One region of the Pseudoflavonifractor phocaeensis genome, then DNA from elsewhere that is predicted to be linked to it. Evidence: predicted binding sites of a transcription regulator. Region 1 holds the regulator's gene; the other holds the start of a gene.
What was found. The regulator NrdR, encoded in region 1, represses ribonucleotide reductase genes. The targets are predictions, from matches to a motif close to CACNANATNTNGTG.
Positions count from the first base shown of each region.

Region 2: nrdD (anaerobic ribonucleoside-triphosphate reductase) is a predicted target of NrdR. The motif match lies at 2,646-2,659, and genes of this name have one in related genera.

Region 1 covers NZ_JBCDMT010000004.1:155,833-161,004, reverse strand. Annotated here, with positions in the region: gene AAEU42_RS07985 (metallophosphoesterase) at 1-480, opposite strand, end outside; gene AAEU42_RS07980 (DUF421 domain-containing protein) at 616-1,296, shown strand; gene AAEU42_RS07975 (DUF4363 family protein) at 1,293-1,673, shown strand; gene AAEU42_RS07970 (YjdF family protein) at 1,687-2,196, opposite strand; gene nrdR (transcriptional regulator NrdR) at 2,227-2,682, opposite strand; gene folD (bifunctional methylenetetrahydrofolate dehydrogenase/methenyltetrahydrofolate cyclohydrolase FolD) at 2,747-3,589, opposite strand; gene lgt (prolipoprotein diacylglyceryl transferase) at 3,576-4,541, opposite strand; gene yfmH (EF-P 5-aminopentanol modification-associated protein YfmH) at 4,538-5,172, opposite strand, start outside.
Region 2 covers NZ_JBCDMT010000002.1:325,880-331,051, forward strand. Annotated here, with positions in the region: gene nrdG (anaerobic ribonucleoside-triphosphate reductase activating protein) at 1-31, opposite strand, end outside; gene nrdD (anaerobic ribonucleoside-triphosphate reductase) at 384-2,564, opposite strand; gene AAEU42_RS03620 (hypothetical protein) at 2,765-3,133, opposite strand; gene AAEU42_RS03625 (YlcI/YnfO family protein) at 3,079-3,306, opposite strand; gene AAEU42_RS03630 (M24 family metallopeptidase) at 3,792-4,862, opposite strand; gene AAEU42_RS03635 (RNA polymerase sigma factor) at 5,024-5,172, shown strand, end outside.

The sequences.
Region 1 (5,172 bases):
GTCGTCGATCCCACAGATCTGGACAGGCTGTCCCCCCGCCATCAGTTCCGCCCGTTCCCCCGACAGCACCGTAACACCACAGGCCGCCATGTTTGTTTTGATCTCATCCGCCAGCCCGCTCCAGACCTCATGGTTCCCTGCCACATAATAAACAGGCCACCGCTCCGCCAGAGCCTTCGCGGCGGCGTAGGCCCGTGCCGGGGGAAGGCGGCCGAAATCGTCGTCCACCCAATCCCCGCCCAGCAAAACGGCATCCGGCGCCTGAGCCTCTACCTTCTCCAGCAGTTCACCCTGCCCCTCTCCATAATCACAGGAGTGAAGGTCGGAAAGAAAAACGATCCGCACCGGCTCGGTCAGTTTTTCGCTTTCTACGGTATAGGATCGAACCGTCAACCGCTGATCCAGCCCCTTCCACACAAACACCCCCAGGAGGAGGGCCGCCAATGTCAGGATGTGGACCGCCTTTTTCTTTCGAGCCATGGTCTCCCTCCTTTTTTACCGATTTTACCACGGTAGCGTTCTTCTTGTTTTAAACTTTTTCTGACGTTTTTGTCCCGCATACTCCCATTAAAAAAGGTCATACTGAACAGAAGAACACGCCGGGGAGGTTACACTATGGTCATCGCCTTTGTCCGTACGATCATTCTTTATCTGCTCATCATTGTCGGGATCCGTTTGATGGGAAAGCGGCAGGTGGGCGAGCTGGAGCCCTCGGAGCTGGTACTGGCTCTGATCATCGCCGATCTGGCGGCGGTCCCCATGCAGGATTTCGGCATTCCCCTGCTCTCCGGCATCATTCCGATCCTCACGCTGCTCTCCGTCACTATGATCATATCCGTCCTCTCCATGAAAAGCATCAAATTCCGCGCCATCATCTGCGGCCGACCCTCAATTATCGTGGAAAATGGGAAGCTTCATCAGCGTGAAATGGCAAAAAACCGTTTTACCGTGGATGAACTGATGGAAGAGCTCCGCATGAAGGGCGTCACCGACATTTCCACCGTAAAATACGCTATTTTAGAGACGAACGGGCAGATCTCCGTCCTTCCCTTCGCCGACCAAAAGCCACCCATCGCCAAGGATCTGAACGTGGCGCCTGAAGAGGCCGGGCTCCCCGTTGTCATCATCAACGACGGCCGGATCCTGAACCACAATCTCAAGCTTCGCGGCTACGACAGCGGATGGCTGATGAAACAGCTCAAAGCCCACGGAGCCAAAAAACCGGAGGACGTGTATCTTTTAACGGCAGATGAGATGGGGCGGGTCTACTTTGCCCTGAAGGAGGATCAAAAATGAAGCGGGTCTGGATTGCCGTCGCCCTATTACTGGCCGTTTTGGCCGGAACTCTGAGCCACAGCTTCTATCTCAATTCCTTCACCCAGGAGCTCACCGGCCTTTTGGAGGCGGCCGAGGCCAAGGCGGAGCAAAACGAATGGGCCAGCGCCGAAGAGCTGACCCAGCTGGCTCACCACAAGTGGGATGAGAAAACCGCATATCTCCACATCCTCCTCCGCCACAGTGAGACTGATGAGGTCTATACCAGCTTTCGTGAGGTGGCGGAATTCATCCAATGCCAGGAAGGTGGAGAATACTCCGCCGCCAACGCCCGGCTGATTGCCGAGCTGGAGCTGCTGGCGGAAGCGGAACAGCTCAACTTAAAAAATATCCTTTAAAAAACACAGAGGCCTAATGGCCTCTGTGTTTTTCTTTCTTTTTTTCCTGACGAAGCTCAAACTTTCGTCTTTCCTCCGTCTCTTTTGCCTCCCGGCCCATGGCCTTGCGGGCTTCCTTCCCCTCTTCACGCTGGAGCTTCAAAGCCTGCTGGGCTTTGGTCCCCACTGGGGGGCCGGATAACTGACGCTTGACCTCACGCCGGACCCGTTTGGCGCTCTGCCGGCGCACCTCCGCCCGCTCCGCCGGAAGGGCTGGGCTGAATGTGAGCTCCCGCCAGTGCTCCAAAAGAGCAGCATAAACCTCATAATCCTTTGGCTCCGCGCCGAAGGTGATTTTGCAGACTTCATAGCCGTCCTCGCTGGACCGCTCATAGAGCCCAACCCAAAAGGGATCTTCAAAATAAACTGTGATCCTGCATCTACCCAATTCCATGGGACTTCCTCCTTTTTTGCTTAACGCCGCGGGGAATGGACAACCAAGGAGGCAGGTTACTGACGGCTTGCGCCGCGCCCGGACTACCAACCGGACCGTGTTTTTATCCCCGTACTCTATTTACTTTTCCTGCAGCAATTTATTGAGTTCCGCCATAAACGTACTGATATCCTTGAACTGCCGGTAGACGGAGGCGAAACGGACATAGGCCACCTCGTCCACATCCTTGAGCCGGTCCATCACCAGCTCGCCGATCTTGGCCGATGGGACCTCCCGGTCCATCTCGTTTTGCAGGACCTGTTCGATCTCATCGGCGATCTTCTCCAGGGTGCCGAAGGGCACCGGCCGCTTTTCGCAGGCCCGGATCATACCGTTGAGGAGCTTGGTCCGGTCAAAGGTCTGACGGCTGCCGTCTTTTTTGATGACCACCACAGGAAGAGACTCCATGACCTCGAACGTGGTGAAACGCTTATGGCACTCCAGGCACTCCCGGCGGCGGCGGATACTGGTCCCATCCTCGGCGGGACGGGAATCCACCACCTTACTGTCCAGATAACCGCAAAAAGGACACTTCATAGTAAGCACGCTCCCTATGTATCTGATATGTTACTTTAACACAAACCGGCCTTTTTTATAGCAGTCACACCAAATTTTGGTGCTTCCGCGCCGCCAAAAGGGTATTTTTCATCAGCATTGCCCGGGTCATAGGACCCACGCCGCCGGGCACGGGGGTCAGATAGGCAGCCCGCTCCGCCACGGCCTCAAAATCCACGTCGCCGCAAAGCTTCCCCGCCTCGTTCCGGTTCATCGCCACGTCGACCACCGCCGCGCCGGGCTTCACCATATCCGCGGTAATCAGGCCACGGCGGCCTACCGCACTGACAAGGATATCCGCCTGACGGCAAACCGCCCCCAGGTCAGGCGTTTTGGAGTGGCAGACCGTCACGGTGGCATCCCGGCGCAGAAGGAGCAGACCCATGGGCTTCCCAACAATATTGGACCGGCCCACAACCACGGCATGCCTGCCCGCCGGATCGATGTGATATTCGTCCAGCAGCTCCATCACGCCGGCCGGCGTGCAGGGCTGAAAGCCCGGGCGGCCAATAAGAAGATTGCCCGCGCTTACGGGATGAAACCCATCTACATCCTTGTCCGGCGCGATTTTTTCCAATACCGCCTCTTCGTCCAAATGCTTGGGCAGGGGCAGCTGAACCAAGATGCCGTCGATATCAGGCCGCTGGTTCAAGGTCTCTACCAGCTCCAAAAGGGTTTCCTGGGTGGTATTCTCCAGCAGAGCGTATTCCTCACTGTAAATGCCGCAAGCTTCACAGTCCTTGCGCTTACTGGTAACATACACTCTGGATGCCGGGTCATTCCCCACCAGGACCACCGCCAGGCCGGGCTTCCGGGGCAGCTTGGCCGCCTCGGCTTTTACCTCTTCTTTTACTTTCGCCGCCAAGGCTTTTCCGTCAAGCAGGGTCATCCGTATTCTCCTCCTTCTCCTCCGGTTCTTCCTGGGTCAGATCTTCCGGCTCACCCATAATAGCTGAACCTTCCTCGGCGCCAGTTGCCGCCGCTTTTCGGGCCTTGACCTGGTTCACCCACAGCTCCTTGGGGTCATGCTTCCGCCTCAGCTGGACGATCATAACGGCCAGGGCCAGGACAAAAGAAATCAAGGCCAAAATCTGGGAGACCCGCAGGCCGGTGGAGAAGAAATACAGGCTGTCCGTCCGCAGCCCCTCGATCCAGGCCCGTCCCAGGCCGTACCAGGCGATGTAGCCCAGGAAGATCTGACCGTCAAACTTCCGGTGCTTGGCCACTACCAGGGCCAGCAGGAGGAACCCGACCAGGTTCCAGAGGGACTCGTAAAGGAAGGTGGGGTGTACCTCCATGTACTGGTAAACGCCGTTTACCGTATCATAGATCCCCATCCTCCAGGGAAGATCCGTGGGCGCGCCGTAGGCTTCTACATTGACGAAATTTCCCCAGCGCCCCACCAACTGGCCGATCAGCATACCGAAGGAGCCCACGTCGGCAAAGGCCAGGAATGGGATCTTCTTGATCTTGCAGAATACCAGCAAAGTCAAAATCGCTACGATGATGCCGCCGTATATGGCCAGCCCGCCGTCCCAGATCCGGAGCATCCGCAGGAAGTCCAGGGAACCGTCCGGGTTTCGGTACAGGTCCAGATAGAAAATCACGTAGTAGAGACGGGCGCCGATGATACAAAGGGGTACGGCGAAAATGAGCAGATCGATGATATCGTCCTGTTCGATTCCGTAGTCGGCCGCCTTCCGGCAGCAATAGTACACTGCCAGAAGGAAGCCGGCCGCGATGATGATTCCATACCAATGGATGGGCCAGTTGAAAATCCGAAAGGCGATCTCCTTTACGTTTACCGCAAATCCAAGACCGGGAAAAGATACCGTGCTCATTTGGCCCCTCCCTTCGGACGAATCACCGCCAAAGTGGTCCTCTCCTCCGAGGCCACACGGCGGATGCAGGCCTCCACGTCCGCCTTCTCCACGGTATCGAACACCTCTGGGAAGGACAAATACTCAAACCCCGCAAAGTGGGCCATGGCCTGATTGACGCAGATATTCTCAAAGGAGTTGAGCCCACGGACTAAGCTGCCATAGGCCGCTTTTTTCAGCCGTTGGAACAATGCTTCGTCGATCCCCTCCCGGCCTAGCCGCGCCGCCTCCGCCATAACCGCGGCCCGCACAGCTTCCGGGTCCTTGCTCTCCCCGCCGGCGCAGAGGAAGGCAGCACCGGGATAAGCCTCACAGCCGTAGGAAAAGCCCTCGTTCACAAGCCCCTCATTGTAGAGCCTCGCGTAGAGCGGGCTGGAAGTGCCCAGCAGGGCCTCGCAGGCCAGGTTGCCGGTCAGCTCCCACCGAAGCCACGCCTCGCCTTTGGCCGGCGGAATGTCTTTAAAGCCCAGCTGGAAAATGGGAGTGGAGACGGCCATCTCCTTTTCCCAGCGGCCCTGTGCCGCCTGAATCTTCTCTTCAGGCCCATAGTCCCGGGCCACCGGCTCATGTCCCCGGGTAGGCAGGACCTCTT
Region 2 (5,172 bases), on a different contig from region 1:
TGTCCCGGCGCTTGATGTTGCCGTAATTCATGCAATGACCTCACAAAAAAGGGTGTAGGGGGGGTCCCCTCATCAGTCTGGCCTTTGGCCAGCCAGCTTCAACGACTTCGCTTGCATTAAGTGGCCCTAAGCTACCGCTAAGGGCCACTAAACCTCCAGGAAAGCCTTCCGCAGGAGGAGACCTTCCCCTGGGGGAAGGTGCCCCAGTTCGCAAACTGGGGCGGATGAGGGGAACGTGGGCAGAGGCGGGAGGCCCTTTACAGATGCAGGACCCGCTCCTTGATCTCCTGGGTCCGGCCCTGGTTCCATTTACTCACGCTTGGCGAGCGAAGCGAGCTTAGCGTGAGTTAACGGAACGGCAGAGCGGCGGGAAAAATGATTTTTTACAGATGGAGCACCCGCTCCTTGATCTCTTGCGTCCTTCCCTGGTTCCAGAACTGGGTGCCGATATAGCCGCAGGTGCGCCGGGCCACGTTCATCTTGTCCTGGTCCCGGTTGTGGCAGTGGGGGCACTCCCAGACCAGCTTGCCGTCGTCCTCCACGATCTGGATCTCACCGTCGAAGCCGCAGACCTGGCAGTAGTCGGACTTGGTGTTCAGCTCGGCGTACATGATGTGGTCGTAGATGAACTGGATGACGGAGAGGACGGCGGGGAGGTTGTCCTGCATGTTGGGAACCTCCACGTAGCTGATGGCCCCGCCGGGGGAGAGGGTCTGGAACTGGGCCTCAAAGGCCAGCTTATCGAAGGCGTCGATGGGCTCGGTGACGTGGACGTGATAGCTGTTGGTAATATACGCCTTGTCGGTTACCCCGGGGATCACCCCGAACCGCTTCTGGAGGCACTTGGCGAAACGGTAGGTGGTGGACTCCAGGGGGGTGCCGTAGAGGGAGAAGTCCATGTGCTCCTGGGCCTTCCAGGCGGCGGTGGCCTTGTTGAGGTAACGCATGACCTCCAGGGCGAAGTCGGTGCCCCCCTCCTCGGTGTGGGACTTGCCGGTCATATACTTCACGCACTCATAGAGTCCGGCGTAGCCCAGGGAGATGGTGGAGTAGCCGTTGTAGAGGAGCTTGTCGATGGGCTCCCCCTTTTTCAGCCGGGCGATGGCGCCGTACTGCCAGAGGATGGGGGCGGCGTCGGAGAGGGTGCCCTTCAGCCGGTTGTGGCGGCACATGAGGGCCCGGTAGCACAGGTCCAGCCGCTCGTCAAAGACGGACCAGAACCGCTCCATGTCCCCGCCGGAGGAGAGGGCCACGTCCACCAGATTCAGGGTCACAACGCCCTGGTTGAAGCGGCCGTAATACTTGGGCTTGCCGGTCTCCGGGTCCACGTAGGGGGTGAGGAAGGAGCGGCAGCCCATGCAGGTGTAGCAGTGGCCCTCGCCGTTTTTATCCACCTTGTCCCGGAGCATGATCTTCTCGGAGATATAGTCGGGCACCAGCCGCTTGGCGGTGCACTTGGCGGAGAGCTGGGTGAGGTACCAGTAGGGGGAATCGGCGTGGATGTTGTCCTCCTCCAGGACGTAGATGAGCTTGGGGAAGGCGGGGGTGACGAAAACGCCCACCTCGTTCTTGACCCCCTCATAGCGCTGCTTGAGGGTCTCTTCGATGATGACCGCGAGATCCTTTTTCTCCTGCTCGTTCCGGGCCTCGCCCAGGTACATGAGCACGGTGATGAAAGGGGCCTGGCCGTTGGTGGTCATGAGGGTGACCACCTGGTACTGGATGGTCTGGACGCCCTTGCGGATCTCCTCCCGCAGGCGCTTTTCCACGATCTGGGAGACCACCGCCTCGTCCACAGTGCCGTTGTTCAGAAGGCGGCACTCCTCGGTGACGTCCCGGCGGATCTTCTGGCGGGACACGTCCACGAAGGGGGCCAGGTGGGCCAGGGAGATGGACTGCCCGCCGTACTGGTTGGAGGCCACCTGGGCGATGATCTGGGTGGCGATGTTGCAGGCGGTGGAGAAGGAGTGGGGCTTCTCGATCATGGTGCCCGAGATGACGGTGCCGTTCTGCAGCATGTCCTCCAGGTTCACCAGGTCGCAGTTGTGCATGTGCTGGGCGAAGTAGTCCATGTCGTGAAAGTGGATGATGCCGGCCTCGTGGGCCTCCACGATATCCTGGGGCAGGAGGACCCGGCGGGAGATGTCCTTGGAGACCTCGCCCGCCATGTAGTCCCGCTGGACGGCGTTGACCTTGGGGTCCTTGTTGGAGTTCTCCTGCATGACCTCCTCGTTGTTGGACTCGATGAGGGTCAAAATCTGCTCGTCGGTGGTGTTGGCGGCCCGGGCCAGGGAGCGGGTGTAGCGGTAGCGGATGTACCGCTTGGCCGTCTCGTAGGCCCCCTCCTTCATCAGCTCGGTCTCCACCAACTCCTGGATCTCCTCCACGGACAGGGTGCGGCCCATCTGGGCGGCGGTCTGCTCCACCCGGGCGGACATGTCGGTGATCTGGCCGGGGGTCAGCTCCCGTGCGCCGGTGGTGGCGGCGTTGGCCTTGGCGATGGCGGCGGCGATCTTGGCGGCGTCAAAAGCGACCTCGGTGCCGCTCCTCTTGATGATCTTCATTTTGGTTCCCCTCTCTGGTATTATCTTGTGGTGAAGTAGGGAAAGTATACACCATTTGTAGGAAATCCGCAAGAGGAAAAACACAAGATATAGTGTTTATTTTTTGACGATGTTGCTAAATGTGGAAACGGGGGCGGGCCGCTGTGGACAGCGGCCCCTGGGCTCCCGCGCCCGGCGGGGCAAAAAATTGTCCGCCCCCATCAAAAAAGATGAAGGCGGAGCCGTGCTTCCTTGACGTCGCAGAATTCATCCAGTTCCATCAGGACGTCCCGGTGGGAGGGGTCCCGGACGTAGGCGAAGGCGTGGACCTCGTCCCCGGGGCGGAGCAGGCTGTCAAAGTAGGCCTCGTCCCGGTCGAACCGCTGCCAGTAATCCCGTGAGATGCTCCGCTGCGGGGGGAAGATCCAATTTTCGACGGGGACGCCGTAGAGGGGCAGGTCGGTGATGATGGGCGGGATTTGTCTGTCCACCAGAAAGACGGCACACTCCGCGGCGGCGACGGAAATCTTTGTGGTCAGAGATTCCGGGAAAACTCCGCACCCGAGCAGGAAGTATTGTTTTCTTCGCATAAATCCTCCAGGGCCACCCGTGTGGCCTCCACGACAAAGGCGGAGAATGTACAGCCTGTTCCCTTGATTGCGGTCTCTACCTGTTCCATTACATCGTTGGGAAAACGGACGCTTTTTACCGTAGTGGATGGCACCTGAGGAATTTTAAATTTTCGCCTCACGGTACCACCCACAATACGACTTGTTGTGTTAAGTCTATTACAAAATGTGGCTTAAGTCTGTAGGACGATTGTAGCGCAAAATGTATGACAAAATTATAGTAAAATTGACCTAATCATAAAAGCCCCGGCGGTCATTGACCGCCGGGGCTTTGGCTTCCCCTGGGGGAAGCTGTCGAGCGCAGCGAGACTGATGAGGGGAACTTATCGTTTCGCAGGGCCTTTTGCTTTTCCCCAGTTCCCCTCATTCGTCAGCCCTTCGGGCTGCCACCTTCCCCCGAGGGGAAGGCTTTTTGGGCGGCTTCCCCTGGGGTTTAGTGGCCCTTAGCGGTAGCTTAGGGCCACTTAATGCAAGCGAAGTCGTTGAAGCTGTCGAGCGTAGCGAGACCGATGAGGGGAACCTATCCTCTGGCAGGGCCTTTCCCGTGTCCGAAGTTCCCCTCATCCGTCAGCCCTTCGGGCTGCCACCTTCCCCCGAGGGGAAGGCTTTTGGGGGGCTATCAGCCGATGACCTGCAGCTCCTTGGGGTACTTATTGAGCACCTCGCACCCGTCCTCGGTGACCATCACCAGGTCCTCGATGCGCACCCCGAACTCCCCGGGCAGGTAGATCCCCGGCTCTACGGAAAAGACCATGCCGGGGGCGCACACCGCGTCGGAGGCCCCGGACACGTCGGGGGGCTCGTGGCAGTCGATGCCGCAGCCGTGGCCCAGCCGGTGGGTGAAATAGGGGCCGAAACCCCCGTCGGTGATGACCTTCCGGGCGATGCCGTCCAGCTCGGACAGGGGCACGCCGGGGCGGGCGGCGGCCTCGGCGGCTTCGTTGGCCCGGCGCACCAGCTCGTAGACCTGCCGCTGTCTGTCGCTGACCTCCTGGTAAAAGACCGTCCGGGTCATGTCGCACCAGTACCGGGAGATGGGGGTGAAGATGTCGAAGATGACGCTGTCGCCGGGCTTCAGCACCGTGGCGTCCCCGCTGTGGTGGGGGTCGGCCCCGTTGGGGCCGAAGCAGACGAGCTGGGTTCCCTCACAGTCGGCTCCCCGGGCCAGGAACTCCCGGTTCACCAACGCGGCCAGCTCGTTTTCCCGTACCCCGGGCCGGAGGGCGGCGATGGCGGCGGCAACCACCTGGTCGTTCATGGCGGAGGAGTGGCGCATGGCGGCCCGCTCTTGGTCGTCCTTGGTCATCCGGGTCACGTCCACCGGGTCGGAGCCGTGGACGGGGACCACGTCGGGGCGGTGGATCATGAGACCGATCAAAAATTTGCTGTACCAGAATTTGTCGATGCCCAGCTTTCCCGGCTTCACGGCCTGGGCCAGCTGGGCCACCGGGTCGTCGCCGTCCTTGTGGGCGACGAAGGGGAGACCCGGCTGGGAGGTGAGGCCGAAAATCTCGTTGCCGAAGAGGACGGCGGAGCCGCCGGCGTCCAGCAGGAGGGCGATCATCCGCTCGTGGGGCTCCACCCAGTGGCCGGTAAGGTAGAAGAGGGAGGTGGTGGCGGTGACCAAGATCTGGTCCAGCCCCGCCTCTTTCATGCGGGCGGTGACCCGCCGCAGTCTGGCGTTGTCCATGGCGCTACGTCCTTTCTCATATGGCAGATACCGCCATTATAGCACCGGCGGAATGGCCTGGCTATCGGCCCCGGGTAAAAATTTCGCCGGGCCTGTCACAAAACGGGGGGCAAGTCCGTTATAATATGTGAAAACCGGTTTTCAGGAAAGGAGATGAGCGGATGGAAGCCCAGGGCATTGCCACCCGGGAGGAATTCAGCGCCGCCGTGGCCCAATACGGGCAACCCCTGCTGCGCTACTGCCACCACATCCTCTGCAATTATGAAGAGGCCCAGGACGCGGTGCAGACCGCCTTCCTGAAGGCCTGGGA